DNA from 3 places in the Lysobacter sp. GQ73 genome. Region 3 is predicted to be linked to each of the others. Evidence: predicted binding sites of a transcription regulator. Region 3 holds the regulator's gene; each other region holds the start of a gene.

Region 1 (9,542 bases), on a different contig from region 3:
TCTTTTGTCTAAAGCAACAAAAGAAAGGTAACCAAAGAAAAATGCTTTGTTTTGAATCACAAGCCCGCACGAGCGATGCCGACGCAGGGATTTTTCATACGGGACATCCCTGTCCCGATGAAAAACGGCCCGTATCCCTGCGGGCCGCCCTCCGGGTCGTCGATTGCCTTCGCTAGTGCGATGCTGCGCACAGCAACAGCAACAGCAACAGCAACCGCGACAGCAACCGCAACAGCAACCCCAACAGCAACAGCAACAGCAACAGCAACAGCAACCGCAACCGCAACCGCGGGATAGCTCGTCGCCGCTCTTGGGTAGGAGCGGCGCGAGCCGCGACCCGCGAACTGCGAATGCGACGAAACACTGGTGCTTACGTACTCACAACCCCGCTCATCCCGGCAACCCACGCGCGCAGCCGCGGGTCGCGTATCTCCAGCACCTCGAACAGGCCCAGGGCGCGCAAGGCCGGCAGCGCTTCGGCGATATGGCGTTCGGCCTGCGCACGCGCGCCGGCATCGGCCTGCGCATCGGTCCAGATTCGCGCGTTGGCGAGAAAGGCGCCGACCGACCCCTTGCGCACGAGGACGCCGTCGATGCAGGTGTGGTCGAGGTGGTCGGGCAACAGGTCTTCGGCTCGCATGGCGGTGCTCGGTGATGGAGGAGGCGCTCATGCTGGGTTCGGTGGCGAGCCTCTGCTACGTTGCCCCGGCCATTCGATAGCGGGTTCCGGCCAATGTCCGATCCTCTGCTCGCCGCGCTGCGCGCCGATTCCGCCGACGGGCCGGTGGCGATCGCGGCGACCACGACTCACGCCGGCGTACGCGATACCGCCGCGCACCGGCATGCGCGCGGGCAATTGTTCGGCGCACACCGGGGGCTGTTGACCGTCGGCACCGCGCAGGGGCGCTGGCTGGTGCCGGCGACGGATGCAGTCTGGGTGCCGCCGCAGGCCGAGCATTCGTTGCGCTCGCACGGCGCGGCGTTCTCCGGCTGGAGCGTCTACGTCGCCGAGCCCGCCTGTGCGGCGCTGCCGGCCCGGGCCTGCGCCCTGCGGGTGTCCGGCCTGCTGCGCGAGGCGGTCGCGCGGGCGGCGCAATGGCCGGGCGACGCGCCGCTGGGCCCGGCCCAGGTCCGGCTGCTGCAGGTGTTGCTCGACGAGATCGCGTCGGGCGCGCTTGCTGCCGGTCTGAGCGCGGACCCGGTGCAGCCGCCGATCGGCCTGCCGATGCCGAGCGACCCGCGCTTGCTGCGACTCGCCCAGGCCCTGATCGAAAACCCGGCCGACCCGCGCGGCCTGGCCGACTGGGCCGCGTTCGCGCATTTGTCCGAGCGCAGCCTGAGCCGGCGCTTCGCCGCGCAGACCGGTCACAGCCTGCTGCAGTGGCGCCAGCGCGCGCGGCTGATGCGGGCCATGGAGCGCCTCGCTGCCGGCGACGCGGTCACCGCGATCGCCCTGGACCTGGGCTACGACAGCGTCAGCGCCTTCATCGCCATGTTCCGGCGCAGCCTCGGCGCCAGCCCGACCGCCTACCTGGCACGGCTCGGGACCTGAGCGGACCGCGGGTGCCCCGGCCGGCGCCCGGGTGGGTCTTCGGTACCCGGCCGGTCACCGGGAGAAGAGAAGATTTCATCGCCCCCCCCTTGAAAGGCTTCCGGTACCGCCTCATCTAGCGTGCAGTCCCGGTTCGTCCGGGCGCTTTTGTCCCCGGCGTTGGCACTCTCCGGGGGCGACTGCTAAAATTCCCCTTCTTTCTCCACCCATTCAAGCACTTACAGAGGGTTGCCATGAATCTCAAGCCGCTTTACGACCGCGTTGTGGTCAAGCCGATCGAAGCCGACGAAATCTCGGCCGGCGGAATCATCATCCCCGACGCCGCCAAGGAAAAGTCGACCAAGGGCGAAGTCGTCGCCATCGGCGAAGGCAAGGCCCTGGACAACGGCAGCGTGCGCGCGCCGAAGCTCAAGGTCGGCGACAAGGTCATCTACGGCCAGTACTCGGGCAGCTCCTACAAGCAGGACGGCGTCGAGTACAAGATCCTCAAGGAAGACGACGTCCTCGCGATCGTCGGCTGATCGGGCGGGAGTCTGGAATTGGGGAATCGGGAATCGGCACGCGCTTGCGCTGCCTCCCGGGTCCCGTCCCGACTCCGTAATGCGCTCTTTCGATTCCCTATTCCCTATTTCCCATTCCCGGAGTTCCAACCATGTCCGCTAAAGAAATTCGTTTCGGTGAGGATGCGCGCGCCAAGATGGTGCGCGGCGTCAACGTGCTCGCCAACGCCGTGAAGGCCACCCTCGGTCCGAAGGGCCGCAACGTCGTGCTCGAGAAGAGCTTCGGTGCGCCGACGATCACCAAGGACGGCGTGTCCGTCGCCAAGGAGATCGAACTGGCCGACAAGTTCGAGAACATGGGCGCGCAGATGGTCAAGGAAGTCGCTTCCAAGACCTCCGACAACGCCGGCGACGGCACCACCACCGCGACCGTGCTGGCCCAGGCGCTGATCCGCGAGGGCATGAAGGCCGTTGCGGCCGGCATGAACCCGATGGACCTCAAGCGCGGCATCGACAAGGCCGTGATCGAGGCCGTGGCCGAGCTCAAGAAGCTCTCCAAGCCGTCCTCGACCAGCAAGGAAATCGCCCAGGTCGGCGCGATCTCCGCCAACTCCGACGCCGACATCGGCGACCTGATCGCCCAGGCGATGGACAAGGTCGGCAAGGAAGGCGTGATCACCGTCGAAGACGGCTCGGGCCTGGAGAACGAACTCGACGTCGTCGAGGGCATGCAGTTCGACCGCGGCTACCTGTCGCCGTACTTCATCAACAACCAGCAGTCGATGTCGGCAGAGCTCGACGACCCGTTCGTGCTGCTGTACGACAAGAAGATTTCCAACGTCCGCGACCTGCTGCCGGTGCTGGAAGGCGTCGCCAAGGCCGGTAAGCCGTTGCTGATCGTCGCCGAGGAAGTCGAAGGCGAAGCGCTGGCGACCCTGGTGGTCAACACCATCCGCGGCATCGTCAAGGTCTGCGCCGTCAAGGCTCCGGGCTTCGGCGACCGTCGCAAGGCGATGCTCGAAGACATGGCCGTGCTGACCGGCGGCACCGTGATCTCCGAGGAAGTCGGCCTGCAGCTCGAGAAGGCCACGATCAAGGATCTGGGCCGCGCGAAGAAGGTGCAGGTCTCCAAGGAGAACACCACCATCATCGACGGCGCCGGCGACGGCGATTCGATCCAGTCCCGCATCAAGCAGATCAAGGCGCAGATCGAAGAGACCTCTTCGGACTACGACCGCGAGAAGCTGCAGGAGCGCGTGGCCAAGCTGGCCGGCGGCGTGGCGGTGATCAAGGTCGGCGCATCGACCGAGATCGAGATGAAGGAAAAGAAGGCTCGCGTCGAAGACGCGCTGCACGCCACCCGCGCTGCCGTGGAAGAAGGCATCGTCCCGGGCGGCGGCGTCGCGCTGCTGCGCGCCAAGGCCGCGATCTCGGGCCTCAAGGGCGCCAACGAAGACCAGAACCACGGCATCCAGATCGCCCTGCGCGCGATGGAAGCTCCGCTGCGCGAAATCGTCACCAACGCCGGCGAAGAGCCGTCGGTCATCCTGAACAAGGTCCAGGAAGGCAAGGGCGCGTTCGGTTACAACGCCGCCAACGGCGAATACGGCGACATGCTCGAGTTCGGCATCCTGGACCCGACCAAGGTCACCCGCACCGCGCTGCAGAACGCCGCGTCGATCGCCGGTCTGATGATCACGACCGAAGCGATGGTCGCCGAGCTGCCGAAGAAGGACGAGCCGGCGATGCCGGGCGGCGGCGGCATGGGCGGCATGGGCGGCATGGATTTCTGATTCGAGCCTCCGCGCTGACGCAACACGGAAAACCCCGCCGCGAGGCGGGGTTTTTCTTTGCCCGCCGGGCCTGCGGCAGCGGCGGCGAGCGGAATGCGTTTACTCGCGACCGGCCGCGCTCGACAATGCCGGCCAGCCCCGCCCCGCCCTGGAACCTGCATGTCCCTGCGCCCGATCGCCCTGCTCGTGACCAGCCTGGCCCTGTCGTTCGGCAGCGGCTGCGCCGTGGTCAAGGTCAAGGAACGCGCCTTCGGCGAGGTCGCGGTGGAGCGCAACCTCGACGCGCTCAGCAGCGGGCGCCTGAGCACCGCCGCGGCGACCGCGCTGGGCTCGGCCGGCCTGGACCCCGATCAGTGCGCGCGCGAGCCCGAGCCCTGCATCGCCCAACTGCGGCCGCTGGCGCCGGTCGAGGACTGGCTGGCGACCGCGGCGGAGTTGCAGCTGCTGCGCATGAACACCGCGCCCGCGACCGTGGCCCAGGCCGCCGAGAGCGCTGGCCCGGCCAAGCGCGCCCAGCCGTCGAGGACTGCCGGGCCGTCGCAACGCGCCGAGCCGAACCCACAGGCCGGGCCCGACGTCGACGCCGACCTGCGCACGCGCGCGGCGATCGAGACCGCGCGCTATGCCTATGCCTATCTGTTCCTGAGCCCGCGCACGCCCGAGCAACGGGTGTTCGAGGCCCGCCAGGAGCGCGTGCTGCGTTTCTACAACCGCGCTCTCGACGTCGTCGCCCAGGCCGCCTTCGAGGCCAGCCGCGGCCAGATCGGCGCCACCCCGCTGCAGGTCGGCGGGCTCGAGCTGAGCATCGCCCTGCACGGTTACGAAGCCACCGAGCTGACCCAGCAACCCGAGGCCTTGCTCGCGTCCGACACCCTGGGCTTCGACAACCTGCGCGCGGTCTATCGCCGCGACGGGTTCGGCACCGCCCTGGTCGCGGTGTTTCCGCGCCGTTCGCGCAGCGACCCCGATGCCGCCGACACGCCCTACCGCGACACCCGCTACCTGCCGGTGACCGCGACCCTGCGCTTCGACGGCGACGGCGGGCTCGACGCGGTGCTCGCCAGCCGCGTCGCGCGCATGGACGTCTACAACCCCTATCGCATCGACAGCGAGACCATCGCCGGGCGCAAGGTGCCGCTGGCGGCCAACTACTCGGCCGCCTACGGTATCTGGCTGGCGCGTTCGGAACTGGCGAGGCTGAGCCTGTCGAGCCTGCTGCGGCCGAAGCAGGCGCGCGCGTTCAAGCCGCGCATCTACCTCAACCAGCCTTACGACCCCGACAAGCGGGTGATCGTGCTGGTGCACGGCCTGGCCAGCAGCCCGGAGGCCTGGGTCAACCTCGCCAACGAACTGCTCGGCGACGAAACCCTGCGCAAGCATTACCAACTGTGGCAGGTGTTCTATCCGACCAACCTGAGCATCCTGGCCAATCGCGCCGCGATCGACGCGGCCCTGACCCAGACCTTCGCTCACTACGACCCCGAAGGCGACGACGTCGCCGGCCGCGACGCGGTGCTGGTCGGGCACAGCATGGGCGGGGTGATCTCGCGCCTGCTGGTCAGCGACAGCGGCGAGCGCGTCCTCGACGCGACCCTGCAGGCCTTCGATCCGGCCGCGGCGCAGCGCCTGCGCAAGGAGCCGCTGGTGCGCGAGCTGACCGTGTTCAAGGCGATGCCGCAGTTCGAACGCGCGGTGTTCATGGCCTCGCCGCACCGCGGCGCAGTGGTCACCGACGGCTGGCCCCTGCGGATGGTACGCAAGCTGATCCGGCTGCCGTTCGACGTGCTGCGCGAAACCGCCGAGCTCGCCCAGCGCAACGAAGTGAACCAGGACGAATTGCAGAAGATCGGTTTCCGCAAGGGCCGCCCGCCGACCGGCCCGGACGACCTGAGCCCGAACTCGTTGTTCATGCGCAGCACCGAAAACCTGCCGATCGAACCGGGCCTGCCGTACCACACCATCGTCGGCCAGCGCGATCCCAAGCTGCCGCTGCTGCAGTCCAGCGACGGCGCGGTGCCGTACCGCAGCGCCCACCTCGACGGCGCGCTGTCGGAGAAGGTGATCCCGTCCGGCCACAGCGTGCAGGAGACCCCGCAGGCGATCCTCGAGCTGCGCCGGATCCTGCGCATCGACATGGCCGAGTACGCCAGGCGCACGCAGCGTTGAGGCACGGCCAGCCTGGATCTTGGGTTAGCCCGCGGCGCCTTCCCCCTGTAGGAGCGGCGTGAGCCGCGACCAACCGAAGCGATCAATACCACCTGGCTTCCCGAAACCCGGAACCCTTCACGCGAAACCACACCCGCGTCGTTGCCGCAATTGCGCGGTCGCGGCTTGCGCCGCTCCAACCGAAGCGATCGATACCACCTGGCAACCCGAAGCCCTGAACCCACCCGCGCGAAACCAGCCTACGCCGTTGTCGTAGATTCGCGGTCGCGGCTCACGCCGCTCCTACAAGGTATGGCGACATCGCGGCACGACGCGATCCGCCTCGTGCCGCGCTCCGGTCGTCGCCTCAATGGTGGGCGTTGCCGATCCCGCCGCCCTTGCCGTCGGGCACCAGCACGCGCACGTTCTGCATCATGCCCTGGTCCTCGTGGTCGAGGATGTGGCAGTGCAGGACGTACTCGCCGATGTAGCGTTCGTAACGGGTACGCACGAACACCTTGTAGTTCTGCTTGACGAACAAGGTGTCCTTCCAGGTGCCCTGGGTGTTGGCGTACTGCGAGTCGCCGGGCTCGCCGGCGATGCTGACCTCGACGCCCTTGTCGTTGAGGATGCTGACCACCTGGAACGGATTGACGTGGATGTGGAAGGGATGGCCGCCGAGCCTGGAGGTGAGCGTCCATTCCTCGACGCCGCCGAGCACCAGGTCGCGCGCGCCGTTCGGGTCGTAGGGTTTGCCGTCGACCTTGTACACCATCGGCACCGCCTTGGTGTCGATGTCGAAGGTCAGGTCCTGAGAGCCGGTGAGTTCGCTCTTCGGGATGTCCTTGTGCGGCACGAATGCATTCAAGCGCAGGCGGTCGCTGAGGTCGGCGACGACCTTGGCGCGGATGTACGCCGGCATCAGGTACTTCGCCGAGGCGATCAGGTTCTGGGTCAGATAAGCGCGGATGTCGTTGACCGGGGGGCCACTGCCGGCGGCGACGTTGACCAGCCCGAGCAATTGGCGGTCTTCGGCGGCGTTGGTGATGCTGCCGCCGGGCGGTGCGGCGCCGTCTATCACGCAGTACTGGCCGCCCTGCGGGAACACCACCAGAGCATCGCTGCGGTAGCCGGGTTGCAGGATGTTTTCGCCTTTCTCGATCGCCTGGGCGTGGCTCAGGCCGTCGGCGGCGACCTCGAACTGCGGCAGCAACGGGCCGGTGCAGTTCCGGGTCACCCAGCCGTCGAGCGCCGGTCCGGACAGACCCTCGATGCTGGCGGCGCCCGCGCGTACCGCGCGCAGTTGCAGGTTGATGGTGTTGCGCACCCCGGCGTGCAGCAGGCGCCAGCGTTCGGCGCGGCCGGCGGTCAGGCCAAAGAAGGTCGGCAGCACTTCGCCGTTGATGCTGGTGTAGCGGCCGGAGACGTTCCACAGGTTCTTGCCGTCGGCGGTGAAACCGAACTGATCGTAGGCCTCCAGGCCGCCAACGTCGCCGGGATCGCAGACCCAGGCGCCGGTGACGGGGTCGGTCTTGATCTTGCCGAGCGGATCGGTGGGCGTCGGCGCGCCGCGGCAGGCATAGGCGACTTGCTGGAACAACAGCACGCGGTCGGGGTAGGGCGTGCCGCCCGGGTCGCGCAACAAGGTGTCCAGGTCGCCGTTGCGGTCGGCCGAAGGCAGGCGGTTGCCGCGCACCAGCAGCGCGCCGGCCATGCCGCTGGAGACTTGCAGCGCGGTCGAGCCGTGCAGGTGCGGGTGGTACCAGTAGGTGCCGGCCGGATGATCGGCGGGCAGGTTGTATTCGTACTCGAACTTCACCCCGGGACGCAGGGTCAGCAGCACGTTGTCGCTGTTGCCGGTCGGGCTGACCCACAGGCCGTGCGAGTGCAGGTTGGTCGAATTGAAGCAGTGCGGAACGTTGATGCCCGAGGAACCGCACTGTTCCGGCGGCAGGGCGTTGTCGAGGCGCACGCGCACGGTTTCGCCGGGCGAAGTGACGATGGTCGGCGCCACGAACGGCACCTTGGGATTGGTGCCGGGGCTCTGGTACGAACGCAACTTCACCTTGTCGAAGCGGTTGTGCTGGGGGTTCCAGATATCCGACACGGTGTAGACGACGCGCAGGTCGAGGATCGCTTCGTGAGTGTCCAGCGGTTGCGGGCCGCTTTGGGTCAACAGCATCGATGGCGTCTTGGCGTCGGCCGAGCGCAGCATGCGCGCCATCACCGGTTGGTCGAGCTCGCGCGGCGCGCCGTCCTGCGCGGCGAGGGTCGGGGGTGCAGCGGCGAGCAGGCAGGCGAGCGCGAGCGGTTGCGCTCGCAGCGGGCAGCGCCGTGCATTCGCAGCCGAGGTCTGGGAACTGCGATCCATGCTTGGGTTCCTGGTGGCACTTCGGTGAAGTGCCTGATCGGCACTGGAAGGTGTCTCGGTGGACCGCCGCGGTGCAGCGGCTCTTACAGTGCGGGTGCCGTCCGCGATGCGGTCTGCTGCGGTGCCTGCGCGGCCTGCTGGGCCGGCGCCTGTGCCTGGTTCAGGGCCTCAAGCTGACGGAACGATTCTTCCGTCGGTGCGGTGCGGTCGGTGGCCACCCCTACCCGGGTATGGGTGGGGCTGGCGAGGTCGCCGTGGACCAGGAACGCGGTCTTGCCGACTTCCTTGGTAGTGGGGTCGACGCTCAGCACGACGTGATCCGGGGTCAACTGGTTGCGTTTGCTTTCCAGGGTCAGGCCGGCGGCGATGCGGTCGGCGTCGCGTTCGGACAGTTGGCCGCCGTGCTTGCGGTACTCGCCGTTGACCTTGTCGAGGATACCGCGGAACAGCGCGTGGTCGGGGTGCTCGGCGTGGCGCGGGTCGACCTTGCCGCCGTGCGCATGCGGGTCGCCGCGCAACTCGTTGAGCAGGTCCAGCGGCGAGGCGTTGATGTTGACGTGGGTGTGGGTCGACTTGGTGTGGTCGAAGTGCCCGGCCCGGGGCGGCGTGCTGCTGGTGTCGAAATAGGGCTGACGGTTGGCGGAATTGGCGCCGAGGTCGATGCCGTTCTGCTCCATGATGCTTTCGTTGAGCTTGAGCTGGGTCAGGTTGACGTGCAGCTCGGGCTTGCCGCCGGCCGCGGTCTTGCCGTGGGCGTGTTCGAGCTGGCTGACGTAGCCGATGTAGCCGGCGCCGTAGTAGTTGGCGTAGTCCGAATTGCCGTTGTGCCCCAGCCGCGCCTGCGCCGGCGGCATGTCGAAGTAGTACTTGCCCATCGCCTTGACGTTGTCGGCGCTCATCGCCATCGACAGGTTCGCATCGACGGTCAGGTCGGCCTTCAGCGCATAGGTGAAGTTGGGCGCGCTGCCGCCGCGGGTCATGAAGTCGCCGGCGCGGCCGGGCGAGGCGTTGTAGACGTCGGCGAGGGTCGCGGTCGGCTTGGCCTCGCGCACGCTGCCGACCAGGGCGTTCCAGCCGGCGATGTGGGCCTTGGCTTCGTTGTCGCGGTCGGCCTGGATGACCTTGCCGATGGTCGCGGTGTAGTCGTGTTTGTCGCCGACGGTCTTGGCCAGCGCGGTGGC
Region 2 (9,542 bases), on a different contig from region 3:
AGCCTGCGCAACGGCCGCCCGCGCCGCCTCGCCGACCTGCTGCAGGACGGCCCGCAGGACGAAGACCGCCTCGACGAGGCCCTCGACGACTGGCGCAGCGCCGCGCGCGCCCTGGCCAAGCGCGCCCTGGCCGAACGCATCGCGGTGCCGGCCAGCGCGCGCGCCCCGGCGCCACGGCCGGGGCCGGCGCTCAACGAAGAACAGCAGGCCGCGGTCGACACGGTGCTGGCCGCCGACGGCTTCGTGCCGTTCCTGCTCGACGGCGTCACCGGCAGCGGCAAGACCGAGGTCTACCTGCACGCGATCGCCGACTGCCTGGCGCGCGGCCGGCAGGCCCTGGTGCTGGTGCCCGAGATCGGCCTGACCCCGCAGACCCTGGCGCGCTTCCGCGCCCGCCTCGGGGTGCCGATCCATGCCCTGCACTCGGGCCTGTCCGATCGCGAACGCGCCCGCACCTGGGCCGCGTTCGCGCGCGGCGAGGCGCGGGTCGCGGTGGGCACCCGTTCGGCGGCGTTCCTGCCGCTGCTGCAGCCGGGGCTGATCGTGATCGACGAGGAGCACGACGGCAGCTTCAAGCAGCAGGACGGCATCCGTTACCACGCCCGCGACTTCGCCCTGGTCCGGGCCAAGGCGCTGAACATACCGATCCTGCTCGGCAGCGCGACGCCGTCGCTGGAGTCGCTGCGCAACGTCCAGGCCGGCCGTTACGGCCATCTGCGCCTGCAACGCCGCGCCGGCCAAGCGCAGGCGCCGCAGGTGCGGGTGGTGGACGTGCGCAAGCGCCCGCTCGAGGCCGGGCTGTCGCCGGAACTGGTCGACGCCATCGCCCGCGCGCTCGACGCCGGCGGCCAGGTGCTGGTGTTCAAGAATCGCCGCGGCTATGCGCCGGTGCTGCTATGCCACGACTGCGGCTGGACCGCGCACTGCCCGCGCTGCAGCACCCCGCTCAAGGGCACGCCGATGACCGTGCACGGCGGCGGCCGGCGCCTGCAATGCCACCACTGCGGCACCCGCCGACCCGCCCCCGACGCCTGCCCCGACTGCGGCGGCCTGGCCTTGCAATCGCAGGGCGCCGGCACCGAGCGCATCGAAGAGTCGTTGAGCGCGCGCTTCCCCGACTACCCGGTGCGGCGCATCGACCGCGGCACCACCCAGCGCCGCGACGCGCTCGAACAGCACCTGGCCGAATTCGGCACCGCGCCCGGCATCCTGGTCGGCACGCAGATGCTCGCCAAGGGCCACGACCTGCCGAACCTGACCCTGGTCGCGGTGGTCGGCATCGACGAAGGCTTGTTCAGCGCCGACTTCCGCGCGCCGGAAAAACTCGCGCAGTTGTTGATCCAGGTCGCCGGCCGCGCCGGCCGCGCCGACAAACCCGGCCAGGTGCTGCTGCAGACCCATCACCCCGATCATCCGCTGCTGCACACCCTGTTGACCGGCGGCTATGCCGCGTTCGCCGAAACCGAACTGGCGCAGCGCGAGGCCGCCGATTTTCCGCCGTTCGCGCACATGGCCCTGCTGCGCGCCGAAGCGCAGGAGGTCGACGCCGCCAACGCGTTCCTGGCCAAGGCGCGGCGCGAGATCGACGCCTTCGCCGACCCGCGCCGGCGCCCGCCGCCGGGGCAGCGGCCCGCATTGGAGATCAACGGGCCCTTGCCCGCGCCGATGCCGCGCCGCGCCGGCTACCAGCGCGCGCAGCTGATCCTGACCGCGCTGGAGCGGCGCCACCTGCACGCCGCGCTGGACGCCGCGCTGCCGACGATCTATGCCTGCCCGGAAGCGCGCAAGGTGCGCTGGTCGCTGGATGTGGATCCGATCGATTTGTATTGAGTTGCGCTTCTGGTGTCGCGCAAGGTTTTGCCGCTGCGAATTCACCCCGACAGGCGCGACGTGAGTCGCGACCGGGGACGCGCAGAGACAACGAGGCCGTCGTCATTCGTCGAAGCGGCGCGCCCGCGCCAGGGTAGGAGCGGCGCAAGCCGCGACCGACATGTCCCAATGTCGCGTCGTCCTCGGGTGTGTCCCTGTAGGAGCGACGTGAGTCGCGACCGCGGAACGCGCAGACACGGCAGGGCCATCGTCATTCGTCGAAGCGGCGCACCCTCGCCAGGGTAGGAGCGGCGCAAGCCGCGACCGCCATGTCCCAATGTCGCGTCGTCTTCGGGTGTGTCCCTGTAGGAGCGACGTGAGTCGCGACCGCGGAACGCGCAGACACGGCAGGGCCGTCGTCATTCGTCGAAGCGGCGTGCCTTCGCCAGGGTAGGAGCGGCGCAAGCCGCAACATCGCTGGGATGGTCTTGCAGCGCTTCTCTCGTGGGAAGATCAAGATCAAACCCAAAGCTTCCGCCACTAAAGCGGCGGGTTACTTTCTTTTGTCTAAAGCAACAAAAGAAAGGTAACCAAAGAAGTTGCTTTTTCTTGAATCACAGGCCCGCACGAGCGATGCCGACGCAGGGATTTTCCATACGGGACATCGCTGTCCCGATGAAAAACGGCCCGCATCCCTGCGGGCCGCCCTTTGGGTCTTCTATTGCCTTGGCTAGTGCGAAACTACGCACGGCCACGACCAAGGCCAATGCAGAGGCACAGCCAAACCACGGCGCAGGACTATGTTTCGTGCCCCAAAAGAACATCGCGGCCATCGACGATTCGCGGTCGCGGCTTGCGCCGCTCCTACCCTTGCTGCGTCGCTCTGCGCACGGCATCAGGTCTTGGGCTTGACCTTCGGTTTGTTCGCAGCGGGCTTGTTCGCCGGTGCCTGGTTCTGTGCCGGCTTGTCCGCCGGCGGTTTGTTCGCGGCAGGCTTGGCGGCCGGCGGGGGGTTCGCCGGCGGTTTGCTCTCGGATGTTTTCTTCGCCCCGCCCTTGGGCTTGTCGCGCACCCACACGGTCAGGTTGTCGCGGCGTATCTCGAACAGGCCCATCGCCTCGATCAGGTCGCTGAGTTTGCGGTAGCCGTAGTTGCGCGGATCGAACGAAGCCTGGTTGCCGATCTGTTGTCCGATCGTCGCCAGGCGCGACCAGCCGTCGTCGCCGCCGGCGGCGTCGACCGCACGGCGCAGCATCTGCACCAGGCGCGTGTCGCTGCGCAGGTCCTTGGCGCTGCGCGCCGGGGTCGCCGCGCTCTCGTCGGGCAGGCCGTCGACGCTGACCGGCTGGGCCAGGGCCTCGACATAGGTGAACTTCGAGCAGGCGTTGACGAAGGGCTCGGGCGTCTTCTGCTCGCCGAAGCCGTAGACCTTGGCGCCCTCGGTCAGCAGGCGCATCACCAGCGGGGTGAAGTCGGCGTCGCTGGAGACGATCGCGAAACCGTCGAGGTTGCCCGCATACAGCAGGTCCATCGCGTCGATCACCATCGCCATGTCGGAGGCGTTCTTGCCCTTGCTGTAGGCGAACTGCTGCATCGGCCGGATCGCGTAGTCGTGCAGCACCGCTTCCCAGCTCTTCAGGTTCGGGCTCTTCCAGTCGCCGTAGGCGCGGCGCACGTTGGCGATGCCGTAGCTCGCGACCTCGGTCAGGATCACGTCGATCTTCGCCGCCGGCGCGTTGTCGGCGTCGATCAGCAGCGCGATGCGTTTTTCCTCTGCGGCCATGCGATTCCCCTGCGGGCCGGTGCCGGCCCTGTCGCGGCCAGCCTAGCGCAAGCCCGCGATCGGCGCTTTGCCGCGGCCCGGCGGCCGAAACGGGCGCCACAGTCATGACGCGCTAACCTCGATCAGTGAGAATGGCGGGGACCCTAACGACACGACACCTCTCATCGCCATGACCAATCAGCTCGAACAACTGCGCGCACTCTCCGCCGTGGTCGCCGACACCGGCGACATCGAAGCCATCGCCCGCTTCCGCCCGCTCGATGCGACCACCAACCCCTCCCTGCTGCTGAAGGCCTCGGCCTTGCCGGCCTATGCGCCGCTGATCCAGACCGCGGTCGCCGCGGCGCAGGGCGCCGACACCGCCGCGCGCGTCAACGACGCCGGCCTGCGCCTGGCCGTCGCCATCGGCGGCGAAATCCTCAAGCTGATCCCCGGCCGCGTCTCCACCGAAGTCGACGCGCGCCTGAGTTTCGATACCGACGCGACCCTGGCCCAGGCCCGCCGCATCGTCGAGCTGTACGAGCAGGCCGGGATCGGCCGCGACCGCCTGTTGATCAAGATCGCTTCGAGCTGGGAGGGCATCCGCGCCGCCGAGCGGCTCGAACGCGAAGGCATCCACTGCAACCTCACCCTGCTGTTCTCGTTCGCCCAGGCGGTGGCCTGCGCCGAGGCCGGCGTGTACCTGATCTCGCCGTTCGTGGGCCGCATTCTCGACTGGCACCTCGCCAACGGCACGCCCAAGCCGGCCACGCCCGCCGACGACCCCGGCGTGCAGTCGGTCGCGCGCATCTGGCAGTACTACAAGCGCCACGACTACGCTACCGTGGTGATGGGCGCTAGCTTCCGCAACACCGGGCAAGTGCTCGCGCTCGCCGGTTGCGACCGCCTGACCATCTCGCCGGAGCTGCTCGGCGAACTCGAAGCCGGCCAAGACCCGGTCGCGCGCGCGCTCGACGACGACGGCCAGCGCGCCGCGCCCGGCGCGGCGCTCGACGAGGCCGGGTTCCGCTGGCAGCACAACGAGGACGCGATGGCGACCGACAAGCTCGCCGACGGCATCCGCCGCTTCGCCGCCGACCAGCGCAAGCTCGAAGAGCTGCTTACCCGTCATCTCGGCTGATCGAGGTTCCATCGTCATGAGCGATTCCCGCAAGCACGTCGTCATCGTCGGCGGCGGGTTCGGCGGTCTGTGGGCGACGCGCGCCCTGGCTTCGGCCGAGGTGCGCATCACCCTGATCGACCGTCGCAACCATCATCTGTTCCAGCCCCTGCTGTACCAGGTCGCGACCGCCGGCCTGTCGGCGCCCGACATCGCCGCGCCGCTGCGCCACATCCTGCGCAAGCAGGCCAACGTCGAGGTGCGCCTGGGCGAAGTCACCGGCATCGCCGCCGACGCGCGCCAGATCAGCCTCGCCGACGGCGAGGTCGTCGGCTACGACTACCTGCTGCTCGCCAGCGGCGCGACCCATGCCTATTTCGGCCACGACGAGTGGGCCGACGACGCGCCGGGCCTGAAGACCCTCGACGACGCCCTGCACATCCGCCGCCGGGTCCTGCTCGCGTTCGAGCGCGCCGAGGCCGCCGAAACCGAGGAAGAACGCTCGGCCTGGCTGCACTTCGCCGTGGTCGGCGGCGGCCCGACCGGGGTCGAACTCGCCGGCACCCTCGCCGAGATTTCGCGCAAGACCCTGCGCCGCGAATTCCGCCGCATCGACCCGGCGCAGGCGCGCGTGCGCCTGATCGAGGCCGGCCCGCGCGTGCTCTCGAACTTTCCCGAATCGCTGTCGGAAAAGGCCCGCGCGCAATTGCAGCGGCTCGGGGTCGAAGTCGTCACCGGCACCCCGGTCGCCGAGATCGACGGCCGCGGTTATCGTCTCGGCGCCGAGTTCGTACCGTCGCGCACCGTGCTATGGGCAGCGGGCGTCGCCGCGTCGCCGCTCGGCGCCCTGCTCGATGCGCCGCGCGACCGCGCCGGCCGGGTCCTGGTCGAACCCGACCTCAGCGTGCCCGGGCATCCGGAGATCTTCGTCGCCGGCGACCTGGCCAGCGTCAAGCAGGCCAACGGCCAGCCGGTGCCCGGCGTCGCGCCCGGGGCCAAGCAGATGGGCGCTCACGTCGCCTCGGCGATACGCGCTCGCCTCGGCCATCGCGCGGTCGAGCCGTTCCGTTATGTCGACTTCGGCAACCTCGCCACGATCGGCCGCCGCGCCGCGGTGGTGGATCTGCGCGGCTTCAAGTTCTCCGGCTTCCTCGCCTGGGTGTTCTGGCTCGCCGCGCACGTGTTCTTCCTGATCGGCTTCCGCAACCGCCTGATCGTGATGCTCAACTGGTCGTGGGCGTACTTCACCTACCAACGCCACGCCCGCATCATCTTCGGCACCGGCGAGCCGACGCGGACCGGCGGCGCAACACCGCCGTCGTGAAAGCAGAACGCCGCGCGCTGCGTCGTGCATCGCTGCGGCTGCGACGAAGGGCGCCTCACGGCGCCCTTCGTATCGGCTGCGGCGGGCCGCAAATTCGCCTCAGACGCGATCGATCCGGCACAGGAAGCACCCGGTGCGGGCGTTGTGGGCATGCACTTCGGTCGTGTCCGGATCCTCGAGCAGTTCCGCCAGCACCGCTTCGGCGTCGGCCCCGTCGATGGCCCGCGCGCCGCGCATCCACCCTTCGGCGTCGTAGGCGCGCAAGGACAAGTTGCGGGTACGCAGGAACGGCGGCAGCGCGTCGTCGTACGAGGCCGTGGCGGCGCCCTCGCGCACGTAGATCGGGCCGCTGGAGCGATACGGGCCGTCGCAGGGATGATGCTCGTAGGTCAGCAGCAACACCGAGTCGCCGGGCGCGGCGTCGGCCAGGCTGATCCGGCAGGGGTAACCGTTCGGCGAGTCGGCGACGACGCGGCGCATGCCGTGCGCGCGCAGGCTGGCGTCGTCGAGCGCGCCGAGGGTGGCGAAAGGTTCCGGCGACAGGCCGGTGATGCGATAGCGAGACATGGCGCGATTCCCTGGAGGACAGGCAGGCAACGTAGTCCCGTCCCGCGCGCGGCGATATCCGCTTCTTGCGCTGCGCGAACGCGAACGCCGCGCGGGGTTCGCGCACCGCAAAAACGAACGGCCCGGTTTCCCGGGCCGTCGTCGTCGAACTCGTCCGTCGCCGCTCAGGCGGCGAACAGGCCGCGCATCTTCTTCAGCGCATTGGCTTCGATCTGGCGGATGCGCTCGGCGCTGACGCCGTACTCGTCGGCCAGTTCCTGCAAGGTGATCTTGCTCTCGGCATCGAGCCAGCGACGCTTGATGATGTCGCGCGAACGCGCATCCAGGCCGGCGAGGCCTTCGCGCAGCAGGGCGAGCTGGCTGTCTTCCTCGTCCTCGCGCTCGTACGACTGCGACGGGTCTTCGTCGCTCGCGCGCAGGTAGGCGGCCGGCGAGGGCGGCGCATGATCGTCGTCTTCGTCGGACGGCGCGTCGAAACCGATGTCGCGGCCGGACAGGCGCGATTCCATTTCCAGCACTTCGCGCTCGGAGACGTTGAGGTCCTTGGCGACCAGGCGCACTTCCTCGGCGTTCATCCAGCCCAGGCGGGTCTTGCTCCTGCGCAGATTGAAGAACAGCTTGCGCTGCGCCTTGGTCGTGGCGACCTTGACGATGCGCCAGTTCTTGAGGATGAATTCGTGCATCTCGGCGCGGATCCAGTGGACCGCGAACGAAACCAGGCGCACGCCCTGATCGGGGTCGAAACGCTTGACCGCCTTCATCAGGCCGATGTTGCCTTCCTGGATCAGGTCGCCGATCTGCAGCCCGTAGCCGTTGTAGCCGCGGGCCACGTGGACGACGAAGCGCAGGTGCGAGTGAACGAGTTCGCGGGCCGCGTCGAGGTCTTCCTCGTCGCGGAAGCGGCGCGCCAGCGCCTGCTCGTTCTCCACGCTGAGCACCGGGATCTGGTGCACGGCGCCGATGTACGCGTCCAGCGAACCGAGCGCGCTGGGCACAGGCAGGTTGTTGGCGACTAGAGCAGTGGATCGGGCGATAGAGGTCATGGGGGTCATCTTAGCAGTCGCGATATATGACTGCTAAAGCTGGAGAAAGTTCACAGTGTTGCGGTACTGGAACGGGCGATCGGGCCTGGAGCGGCCCGGGCGGCGGAGCGCCGGACCGGTGAGCGGCGGCGCGGACATCAACATACCCTTTGCAATTAATAACTTATTAAAGCCGACCGAGCGCCGGGCCGGTTCGGGCCGGGGCCCGGGCGTTCGAACCACCGACCTCGGCACCGTCCGCCGGCTGAACCGGCGCAACGAAACACCACTATCGGCCCGATCCGGGCGCACATTCCATCAGGACCGGGGTCCCAGATCGCGAGATCGGCGCGAGACGGGCCGGCGACGACCCGGAGTTCGACCCCGGATCCGCGCCAGGGTTCCCCGCCGGCCGCCTCGCCCCGGCGGCCGGCGCGCCCTACAGTGGGGCGTCGCCCTCCCCGGACCGCCCGTGATCCAGCGTAAGACCCAGCAAGACGCCACCGGCTGCGGCCTGGCCTGCGTGGCGATGCTCGGCGGCATCGGCTATGTCCAGGCGCGGGCGCTGGCGCGCCGGCTCGGCATCGGCCCGCGCGACCGGGTGCTCGGCCGCGGCGGCCGAGCCCGCACGGTGCGCAACGCTTATTTCAGCGACGCCGGGCAGTTGCGGCGCATGCTCGAACTGCTCGGCCTGCACGCGGGGCCGGAACGCCGCCTGGCCCGCTGGGATGCACTCGACCGCAGCGGCATCGCCGGCATCCGCTACAACCGCCGCGAGGACAGCTGGCACTGGGTGGTCTACCTTCACGGCGACGAAGGCGGCCGGGTGCTCGACCCGAACCCGCGCGTGCGCAGCGAACGCAGGACCGACTTCGGCCGGATGAAGCCGCATTGCTTCATCCCGGTGTCGACCCCGGCGTCCTCGGACCGAGCCCGGCCGGCGCCCGGCTAAGCGTTGCCGAGCGCTTCCAGCGAGCGGCGGAACCGCCGCAGGGCCGGGGCGATCTCGCCGGCATCGATTACCCCGTAACCGAAGCTCAGCGCCGGCCGCTCCAGCGCATTCATCGCATAGTCGCCGACCGACTGCGCGCCGGGCAGCTCGCGCAGCATGCGGGCGAGGATCGCCGGCGCCAGCGCGGGGTCGCGGATGCGCGCGGCCAGGTGCAGGCCGGCCTCCGACGGGATCGGCTCCAGCCACGGCGCCAGCTCGCGCCGCAGGCCGTCGAGCAGGACCTCGCGGCGCTCGCCGTAGATCGGCCGCATGCGCCGCACGTGGCGGGCGAGATGACCATCGCGAATGAACGCCGCGAGCACCGACTGGGTGATCGTGTCGCAGTGCGAATCGGCGCAGTGCTTGACCGTGATCAGGGCGTCGCGCGCCCACGCCGGCGCCACCACGAAGCCCTTGCGCAGCGACGGGAACAAGCTCTTGGAAAAGGTGCCGACGTAGAACACCAGGGCGTCGCGATCCAGAGTCTGCAGCGCATCGAGCGGGCGGCCGCCGAAGCGGAACTCGCCGTCGTAGTCGTCCTCGATCACCACCGCGCGATGGCTGCGGGCGAATTCGAGCAGCGCCTTGCGCCGGCGCAGCGACAAGGCCACGCCGGTCGGCGACTGGTGCGACGGCGTCACGCTGATCACGCGCACATCCCCGGGCAGGCGATCGACGCACAGGCCCTCGTCGTCGACCGGCATCGGCACCAGCCGCGCACCGGCGGCGGCGAAGGCCGCGCGCAACGGCGGATAGCCCGGCTCCTCGACCGCGACCCGGGTCTCGCCCGGCGTCACCAACAGCCGCGCCAGCAAGTCGAAGGCCTGCTGCGCGCCGGAGGTGACGATGACGTCGCCGGCCGCGCAGGCGACCGCGCGCGCGAACGCGACGTGCTGGGCGATCGCCTCGCGCAAGGCGGGGATGCCTTCCGACGGCGGATAGCCGAA
Region 3 (9,542 bases):
ATCCCGCGCGTCTACGAGTTCAGCACCCTGGGCCTGGAGCTGCGGGTGCAGCTGCACGACGACACCCGGCCCACTTTCCGCCTGGTCGACAGCGGCCATCCGCTCGAAGACGAGCAGCGCCAGGGCATCACCCCGCACCGGGCGGCGTTCTTCACCGGGTTGCCGGACCTCGACTGAGCAGGCTATCGATCGAGCTTGCTCGATCGATCCAGGCCGAACGGGCTTGCCCGATCGACCCGGGGCGAACAGGCTTGCCCGATCGACCCGGGGCGAACAGGCTTGCCCGATCGTTCCAGGCCGAACCCACTTCGAGACTGAGCTCGATGTGGGCTCCGAATCCCGAGTCCCGAGTCCCGAGTCCCGACCTGAGACCTCAGACCTCAGACCTCAGACCACGTCGGCCAGCAGCCGCTTGGCCGCGGCGCGCACTTCCTTGTTGAGTTCGATGCCGCCGAGCATGCGCGCGAGTTCTTCCTCGCGCTGCTTGGCGCCGAGTACCTGCACCGCGCTCTGGGTCACGCCTTCGCTGGCGGCCTTGCTGACCCGGTAATGGGCGTGGCCCTGGGCCGCGACCTGAGCCAGATGGGTGACGCACAACACCTGGCGGCTGGCGCCGAGCGCGCGCAGCTTCTGGCCGACGATCTCGGCCACCGCGCCGCCGATGCCGGAATCGACTTCGTCGAAGACCATGGTCGCGACCGCGTCCATGCCGAAGGCGGCGACTTCGATCGCCAGCGAGATGCGCGACAGCTCGCCGCCCGAGGCGACCTTGCGCAGCGGCCGGGCCGGCTGGCCGGGGTTGGCCGCGACCAGGAATTCGACGCGCTCGCCGCCTTGCGGGTCGGGACGGTCCTCGTCGAGCGGTTCCAGGGCGACGTCGAAGCGCCCGCCGCCCATGCCGAGTTCGCCGATCAGCACGCTGGTGGTGTCGGACAGGCTCTTGGCGGCCTTGCGGCGCGCCTCGCCCAAAGCGTCGGCGGCGCGGCGCCACTGCGCCCGCGCGCTCTGGATTTCGCCGTCGAGCACCTGCAGGCGGTCGCCGGCGCTGCGCAGCTGGTCGAGCTCGCCGGCCATGCCGTCGCGGGTGGCCGGCAATTGTTCGGGTGCGACGCGGTGCTTGCGCGCCAGCTCGTGCAGGCGGCCGATCTTGTTTTCGATCTGCTCGAACGCCGCGGGGTCGAGGTCGAGGTCGTCGCGGACCCGGTCGAGCAGGGTCAGGGCTTCGTCGATCTGGATCGCGGCGTTGTCGAGCATGGCGTCGACGTCGTTCAGGCGCGGCTCGTGCTCGGCCACTCGCTGCAGCTCGCCGCGCACCTGTTGCACCAGCCGGGTCAGCGACGGGCCTTCGTCGCCGCCGAGGCGGGCGAAGGCCGATTCGCAGGCGGCGATCAGGCCGGCGGCATGGGCATGGCGGCGGTGGTCGCTGAGCAGCTTGGCCAGGGCCTCGGCTTCCAGCACTTCGCGTTCCAGCTCGGCATGCTGATGTTCGAGCCAGGCGATGCGGTCGGAGACGTCGCCCTGCGCCGACAAGGTGTCGCGTTCGCGCAGCAGCGCACTCCACTGCTGCGCGGCGGCCTCAACCTTGGCCAGCGGCGCCTCGTGGCGGCCGTAGGCGTCGAGCAGGCCGAGCTGGCTGGCGCGCGACATCAAGGCCTGGTGTTCGTGCTGGCCGTGGATCTCGACCAGGCGGGAGGTCAGGTCCGCGAGCTGGTTCAGAGTCACCGGCCGCCCGTTGACCCAGGCCCGCGACCCGCCGTCGGCGCGGATCACCCGGCGGATCTGGCAGACCTGCGCCTCGCCGTCGCCGGTCTCGTCGAGTTCGTTGTCGCGCAGCCAGGCCGCGGCCAGCGGCGCATCGTCGAGGGTGAAGTCGGCGACCAGTTCGGCGCGGTCGGCGCCATGGCGAACCACGCCGCTGTCGGCGCGCAAGCCGGACAGCAGCCCCAGGGCGTCGACCAGCAGCGACTTGCCGGCGCCGGTTTCGCCGGAGATCACGGTGAGGCCGGGACCGAAGCTGAGTTCGGCGGCGCTGACGACGGCGAATTGCTTGAGCGAGAGGTGAGCGAGCATGCGGCGGCGATTGTGCCTTGGCGGCGAGAGACTGGGAATGGGCGGCAAGCGGGCCGGAGGGTAGGGCGGACGCGGATCACAGGGTGAGATCGGCGGCGGTGCGCGCCGCAGCCAGTGTGCACGAGCATTCTTACCGATGCCGACGAGGGGAGCGCGGGCGCGGCGACGGATCCGGGCGGCGATCGCCGAATCCGACGAAGGCGCTTGCGCCGGCCCGCGTCCGCGCCTATATCCACAGCATGAATCGCCGACCGCCCGACCCGAGCCTCGACCCGCGCGCGCGGCAACTGCTGCGCACGCTGATCGGCCGTTACATCCACAGCGGCGAACCGGTCGGATCGCAGACCCTGGCCAAGCACGCCGGGCTCGACGTCAGCGCGGCGACGATCCGCAACATCCTGGCCGACCTGGAAGACGTCGGCCTGCTCAGCGCGCCGCACGCCTCGGCCGGGCGCATCCCGACCGTGCAGGGCTATCGTTTGTTCGTCGACTCGCTGCTGCAGGTGCGGCCGCTGCCGGAGGGCGAGGTCGCGCGGCTGCGCAGCGAGCTGCCGTCGGGCTCGGGCACCCAGGCCCTGCTCGGCAGCGCTTCGGAGCTGTTGTCGGCGATGACTCATTTCGTCGGCGTGGTCAGCGTGCCCAAGCGCGAGCAGTTCGCGTTCCGGCGCATCGACTTCGTGCCGCTCGACGCCCAGCGGGTGCTGGCGATCCTGGTGTTCGCCGACCAGGACGTGCAGAACCGGATCATCCAGACTCGGCGGGCCTACGACGCCGGCGAGCTGGAGCGGGTCGCGAACTATCTGAACGCACACTTCGCCGGCCGCCCGGTGGCCGAGATCCGCGCGACCCTGCTGGTCGAGTTGCGCAATGCCCAGTCGGAGATGCAGAGCCTGCTCGCGCAGTCGGTCGAACTGGCCGAGCAGGTGCTGATGCCCGATGGCGACGACATGGTCCTGGCGGGGCAGACCCGGCTGATGGGCGTGCAGGAGTTGGCCGACCTGGATCGCCTGCGCGAGCTGTTCGAGGCCTTCGCCCGCAAGCGCGAGATCCTGCAACTGCTCGAACGCACCGTGCGCGCCCCCGGCGTGCGCATCTTCATCGGCGAGGAAACCGGCCTGGCGCCGCTGGAAGGCGTGTCGCTGGTGACCGCGCCGTACACCGCCGGCGGCCGGGTGCTCGGCGTGCTGGGGGTGATCGGCCCGACCCGGATGGCCTACGACCGGGTGATCCCGGTGGTGCAGGCCGCCGCCGACGCGCTCGGGGATGCGTTCGGGGAACCGAAGGGGACTGAAGCCGAGGAGCAGTGACCCGTCCCGCAGGCCCAGGGCAGGCGCGGCGCGAGCCGCGACCCATCGAAGTGGACTGAAACGAGGGGCGGTCCCGCCTCCGAAGCCGGTCCAACCGTCCCGCCCAACCCCAGTCAGCGGGAACCGGGGTAAGAGCGGCGCGGGCCGCGACCGCCATCTCTCGGGTAGGGCGAACCTTTTGGAGGCCATCGGCTTCGGGGCGGGCCGGCGTTTATCGCTTCGGGCGGTCGTGGCTTACGCCGCTCCTACAGGGGAGTGGCCGGCGATCGTCCCGAACCGGGCCACGAAACCCGCCGCTCGCCGCCGATGGCGGCCGATCGGCGCAGATCCCGGCACTTGAATGCCGCCGCGGCGGCCCCATTGCTGGCCTGTCGCGGAAAAACCGCCAGGACCCAGCATGAACCAACACGATCCCTATTCCGAACTCAATCCGCCGGCCCAGGACGAGGTCCCGGGCGCCGAGGCGTCCGAACTCGAAGCGCTGCGCGCCGAGCTGACCAAGCTGCGCGAGGACTCGCTGCGCGAACGCGCCGAACTCGACAACCAGCGCAAGCGCGTGTCGCGCGACGTGGAGATGGCGCGCAAGTTCGCCAACGAGCGCCTGCTCGGCGACCTGCTGCCGGTGATCGACAGCCTCGAGGCCGGCCTGGCCGTCGCCGGCGAGGACAGCAGCGCCCTGCGCCAGGGCATGGAACTGACCCTGCGCCAGTTGCTCAAGGTCGCCGGCGACAACGGCCTGATCGCGGTCGACCCGACCGGCCAGCCGTTCAACCCCGAGCATCACCAGGCCATGAGCATGGTGCCGGCCCCGGGCGTGGCGCCGAACCATGTGGTCCAGGTCTACCAGAAGGGCTGGCTGCTCAACGAGCGCCTGCTGCGGCCGGCGCTGGTGGTGGTCGCCCAGGACGCCGAATAAGCGCTCGAGCGGACGCGGGACGGCTCACGGCGGCGGCTCGGCCGCGGTCGCGGAACCGGAGCTGAAAGCGGCGCGAGCCGCGAGCGGACGGACCGGGAAGGGCCGGGACGGACGTCACGAGGGCGGGGCACGGGCGCTTGAACTGCCCGGCACCTAGCCCCAGATAACGGACATCGGCGGCACGGCGCACTGCGCGGACCGCCCCACTATTTCAAGCATTCGAGAGGGAGCACTACGTATGGGCAAGATCATCGGCATCGACCTGGGCACCACCAATTCCTGCGTCGCGATCATGGAAGGCGGCAAGGCCAAGGTCATCGAAAATTCCGAAGGCGACCGCACCACGCCGTCGATCGTCGCGTTCACCAAGGACGGCGAAGTGCTGGTCGGCGCTTCGGCCAAGCGCCAGGCGGTCACCAATCCCAAGAACACCTTCTACGCGGTCAAGCGCCTGATCGGCCGCAAGATGACCGACGCCGAAGTGCAGAAGGATCTCGGCCTGGTGCCGTACGCGATCGTCCCGCACGACAACGGCGACGCCTGGGTCGCGACCCAGGACGGCAAGAAGATGGCGCCGCAGCAGATCTCGGCCGAAGTGCTGGGCAAGATGAAGAAGACCGCCGAAGCCTACCTGGGCGAGCCGGTCACCGAAGCGGTCATCACCGTGCCGGCCTACTTCAACGACAGCCAGCGCCAGGCGACCAAGGACGCCGGCAAGATCGCCGGCCTGGAAGTCAAGCGCATCATCAACGAGCCGACCGCAGCGGCGTTGGCCTACGGCATGGACAAGAAGGGCGGCGACCGCAAGGTCGCGGTCTACGACCTCGGCGGCGGCACCTTCGACGTGTCGATCATCGAGATCGCTTCGGTCGACGGCGAAATGCAGGTCGAAGTGCTGTCGACCAACGGCGACACCTTCCTCGGCGGCGAAGACTTCGACAAGCGCGTCATCGACTACTTGGTCGAAGAGTTCCAGAAGGACCAGGGCATCGACCTGCGCAAGGATCCGCTGGCGCTGCAGCGCCTGAAGGATGCGGCCGAGCGCGCCAAGATCGAGCTGTCGTCCTCGCAGCAGACCGAAGTCAACCTGCCGTACGTGACCGCCGACGCTTCGGGTCCGAAGCACCTCAACATCAAGCTGACCCGCGCCAAGCTGGAGTCGCTGGTCGAGGACCTGGTCAAGAAGACCATCGAACCCTGCCGCATCGCCCTCAACGACGCCGGCCTGCGCGCCAGCGACGTCAGCGAAGTGATCCTGGTCGGCGGCCAGACCCGCATGCCCAAGGTCAGCCAGGCCGTGGCCGAGTTCTTCGGCAAGGAACCGCGCAAGGACGTCAACCCGGACGAAGCGGTCGCCGTCGGCGCCGCGATCCAGGGCGGCGTGCTGGCCGGCGACGTCAAGGACGTGCTGCTGCTCGACGTGACCCCGCTGTCGCTGGGCATCGAGACCCTCGGCGGCGTGTTCACCAAGATCATCGAGAAGAACACCACGGTGCCGACCAAGGCCTCGCAGACCTTCTCGACGGCCGAGGACAACCAGTCCGCGGTGACCGTGCACGTGCTGCAGGGCGAGCGCGAACAGGCCCGCTTCAACAAGTCGCTGGCCCGTTTCGACCTGTCCGGCATCGAACCCTCGCCGCGCGGCATGCCGCAGGTCGAGGTGTCGTTCGACATCGACGCCAACGGCATCCTGCACGTCAGCGCCAAGGACAAGAAGACCAACAAGGAGCAGAAGGTCGAGATCAAGGCCGGCTCGGGCCTGTCCGAGGAAGAGATCGCCAAGATGGTCGCCGACGCCGAAGCCAACCGCGAGGAAGACCAGAAGTTCCACGAGCTGGTGCAGGCGCGCAACCACGCCGACGGCCTGATCCACATGGCCCGCAGCACGATCAAGGAGCACGGCGAGAAGTTGCCGGGCGACCAGATCGGCCGCGCCGAGGCGGCCATCGCCGACCTCGAAACGGCGATGAAGGGCGACGACAAGGGCCAGATCGAGGCCAAGTCGAAGGCGCTGGAAGAGGCCGCGCAGTCGCTGTTCGCCGCGGCCCAGGCCGCGCAGCCGGAGGCCGGCGGCGCCGCCGAAGCCGGCTCGGCCAAGTCCGAAGACGTGGTCGACGCGGAATTCACCGAAGTGAAGGACGAAGACAAGAAGTAAGCCGGTATCGGAACACGGACTCGGGAATCGGCAGAGCCAGGCTCTGCCGGTTCCCGAGGTCCTTTCCGCCCCGGTAAGTCCTCGCGGTAACGAATCCCGACTCTCGAATCACGAATCCCGGCCTTATGAGCAAACGCGACTATTACGAAGTGCTGGGCGTTGCGCGCAACGCCGGCGACGACGACCTCAAGAAGGCCTATCGCCGCTGCGCGATGAAATATCATCCGGACCGCAATCCGGGCGACGCGGCCGCGGAAGCCGCGTTCAAGGAATGCAAGGAGGCCTACGAGGTCCTGGCCGACGCCAACAAGCGCCGCGCCTACGACCAGCACGGCCACGCCGCGTTCGAGCACGGCATGGGCGGCGGTGGCGGCGGTGGTCCCGGCTACGCCGACATGGGCGACATCTTCGGCGACATCTTCGGCAACATATTCGGTGGTGGCGGAGGCGGCGGTGCGCGCGCGCCGCGTCGCGGCGCCGACATCGGCTACGTGATGGAGCTGTCGCTGGAAGAGGCGGTCGGCGGCATCGAGAAGCAGATCGAGATCCCGACCCTGGACGCCTGCGACACCTGCGAAGGCAGCGGCTCGGCCGACGGCAAAGTCGAGACCTGCACGACCTGCGGCGGCCGCGGCCAGGTGCGCTTCCAGCGCGGCATCTTCTCGATGCAACAGACCTGCCCGCATTGCAACGGCCGCGGCCAGAGCATCGCCAACCCCTGCGCCGACTGCCATGGCCAGGGCCGGGTCGAGCGCACCAAGACCTTGTCGGTGAAAATTCCGGCCGGTGTCGACAACGGCGACCGCATCCGCCTGACCGGCGAAGGCGAGGCCGGCCCGCCCGGTTCGCCGCCGGGCGATCTGTACGTGGAAGTGCGCGTGCGCGAGCACGAGATCTTCCAGCGCGACGGCGACGACCTGCATTGCGAAGTGCCGATCCGCATTTCCCAGGCCGCGCTCGGCGACACCATCCGGGTGCCGACGCTCGGCGGCGAGGTGGAGCTGCGCATTCCGGGCGAAACCCAGAGCGGCAAGCTGTTCCGCCTGCGCGACAAGGGCGTCAAGTCGGTGCGCAGCCGCAAGCCGGGCGACCTGTACTGTCGCGCCGTGGTCGAGACGCCGGTCAACCTGACCCCCGAGCAGCGCGAGCTGCTGGAGAAGTTCGAGGCTACGTTCGTGGGTGAGGGGGCGCGAAAGCACTCGCCACGGTCCTCCACCTTTCTGGACGGGGTCAAAGGGTTCTGGGACCGCATGACGTCCTGAATCCAAGCGTTTCGAATGCATTGCGAAAGGGGCTTCGGCCCCTTCTCGCAGGTATGCGCCCTAGAAGATCCACGCGGACCTTGTTGAAGCAGCCGTTCGGCCGCATTCGTGGCGTCGACGAATCGCTCGAGGTTTCAGCCGCGGTGTTTGTTTCCGTCGGCCAGGTGGCGAATCCATCGTAGGGCGCCGGTCGCGCCGCGTGCCACAGCGTGAACCACATGCATCAGCGCTTGTCCTCGCCCCCGCGCAGCCGCTAGCCTGCGCGCATGAGCGAGCCCACCAAGACCCCCGTCCGTCTCCTGATCCACGGCGCTTCCGGGCGCATGGGCCAGGCCCTGTTGCGTCTGGCCGCCGAGCGCGCGGACTTGAACGTGGTCGCGGCGTACTCGCGTTCGCAGCCGGCCCAGCGGGTCATCGACGGAGTGCCGCATTTCGCCGTCGCCGAGCTGTCGGGGGCGCCGGAGTTCGACGTCGCCATCGATTTCAGCCTGCCGCAGGGCTTCGACCCGGTGCTGGCGCTGTGCGCGGCGCGCGGCAAGGCGCTGGTGTCCGGCACCACCGGGCTCAGTTCGGCGCAGAACGCCGCGATCAACGACGCCGCCAACGGCATCGCCGTGGTCTGGGCGGCCAACTACAGCCTCGGCGTGGCGGTGTTGACCGAACTGGTCCGGCGGGCCGCCGCGGCCTTGCCGGGCTGGGACTGCGACGTGATCGAGGCCCACCACACCCGCAAGCTCGATGCGCCCTCGGGCACCGCCCTACACCTGGGCGCGGCCGCGGCGATCGGTCGCGGCGAGGAGCCGCATTACGCCAGCCTGCGCGCCGGCGACATCGTCGGCGAGCATACGGTTCAGTTCGCCGCCGCCGGCGAGCGCCTGGAGCTGATCCATCGCGCCACCAATCGCGACATCTTCGCCCGCGGCGCGCTCGAGGCCGCGCTGCGGGTCGCCCACCAGGCGCCGGGGCGCTACGGGCTGGCCGAGCTGATGTTTCCGAACCTCTGAGCGGCTTTTGACCCGGTGCCCCGAACCCGGCAGCGGGAGTTCCGGGGCGGCTCGCCGGGTCGAAAAGGGCGTGTCCGGGCCGGCCGGGCAGGGCACGCAGCTTTCGTTCAGGCGTTGCCGGCGCGTAGGCGGCGCGGAACTACGACAAATCCGCGCGGAATGTGTCGCGCCGCCGCTGCCTGAACAGGCCGGGCCACCGCGATCCGGACAAATTTTAGCTGGCTTCCGGAGCGCATCGCCGCTAGAATTCCGGCTCGCCTGAATCCCGAACGCCGGACCGGTCCCGCACCGCGTCCGCGCTTTGCTGCAAGTCGGTTTTGCCGATGTCGCGCACGGGATCAGATCCTTCGGCAGCCAAGGCGACCCCCGTGACCCAACCCGCAATCCTCGCACTCGAAGACGGAACCGTGTTCGAGGGCGTTTCCGTAGGCGCGCCCGGCCTCAGCGTCGGCGAAGTCGTATTCAACACCGCGATCACCGGCTACCAGGAAATCCTCACCGATCCCTCGTATGCCCGCCAATTGGTCACCTTGACCTATCCGCACGTCGGCAACACCGGCTGCACCGGCCAGGACGACGAAGCGCGCCGGGTCTGGGCCTCGGGCCTGATCGTGCGCGACGTGCCGCGCCGCCCGAGCAACTGGCGCAGTCAGGTCGCGTTGCCGCAGTGGCTCAGCGATCGCGGCGTGGTGGCCATCTCCGACATCGACACGCGCAAGCTGACTCGCCTGCTGCGCGACACCGGCGCCCAGAACGGCACGTTGATGGCCGGGGAGATCGACGTGGCCAAGGCGATCGAAGCCGCGCGCAAGTTCCCCGGCCTCAAGG

Evidence for each region. Region 3 encodes HrcA, which represses chaperone genes, less so after heat shock. Its sites were predicted from a motif close to TTNGCACTCNNNNNNNNNGAGTGCNAA; they were not measured.
Region 1: a site for HrcA is predicted at 1,712-1,738, ahead of AC6CH2_RS22065 (co-chaperone GroES). Genes of this name have one in related genera too.
Region 2: a site for HrcA is predicted at 7,636-7,662, ahead of rpoH (RNA polymerase sigma factor RpoH). Genes of this name have one in related genera too.

The regions. Positions count from the first base shown of each region.
Region 1 is NZ_JCAXEE010000011.1:89,347-98,888, reverse strand. It holds gene AC6CH2_RS22075 (hypothetical protein) at 371-640, opposite strand; gene AC6CH2_RS22070 (AraC family transcriptional regulator) at 734-1,552, shown strand; gene AC6CH2_RS22065 (co-chaperone GroES) at 1,786-2,073, shown strand; gene groL (chaperonin GroEL) at 2,205-3,845, shown strand; gene AC6CH2_RS22055 (esterase/lipase family protein) at 4,005-6,011, shown strand; gene AC6CH2_RS22050 (multicopper oxidase family protein) at 6,358-8,361, opposite strand; gene AC6CH2_RS22045 (XVIPCD domain-containing protein) at 8,445-9,542, opposite strand, start outside.
Region 2 is NZ_JCAXEE010000002.1:732,568-742,109, forward strand. It holds gene AC6CH2_RS08015 (primosomal protein N') at 1-1,830, shown strand, start outside; gene AC6CH2_RS08020 (NYN domain-containing protein) at 2,705-3,592, opposite strand; gene tal (transaldolase) at 3,762-4,712, shown strand; gene AC6CH2_RS08030 (NAD(P)/FAD-dependent oxidoreductase) at 4,729-6,015, shown strand; gene AC6CH2_RS08035 (DUF1203 domain-containing protein) at 6,115-6,582, opposite strand; gene rpoH (RNA polymerase sigma factor RpoH) at 6,747-7,625, opposite strand; gene AC6CH2_RS08045 (hypothetical protein) at 8,077-8,556, shown strand; gene pdxR (MocR-like pyridoxine biosynthesis transcription factor PdxR) at 8,553-9,542, opposite strand, start outside.
Region 3 is NZ_JCAXEE010000001.1:411,955-421,496, forward strand. It holds gene AC6CH2_RS01725 (DUF2199 domain-containing protein) at 1-177, shown strand, start outside; gene recN (DNA repair protein RecN) at 388-2,070, opposite strand; gene hrcA (heat-inducible transcriptional repressor HrcA) at 2,310-3,377, shown strand; gene grpE (nucleotide exchange factor GrpE) at 3,775-4,293, shown strand; gene dnaK (molecular chaperone DnaK) at 4,532-6,448, shown strand; gene dnaJ (molecular chaperone DnaJ) at 6,574-7,710, shown strand; gene dapB (4-hydroxy-tetrahydrodipicolinate reductase) at 7,977-8,714, shown strand; gene carA (glutamine-hydrolyzing carbamoyl-phosphate synthase small subunit) at 9,083-9,542, shown strand, end outside.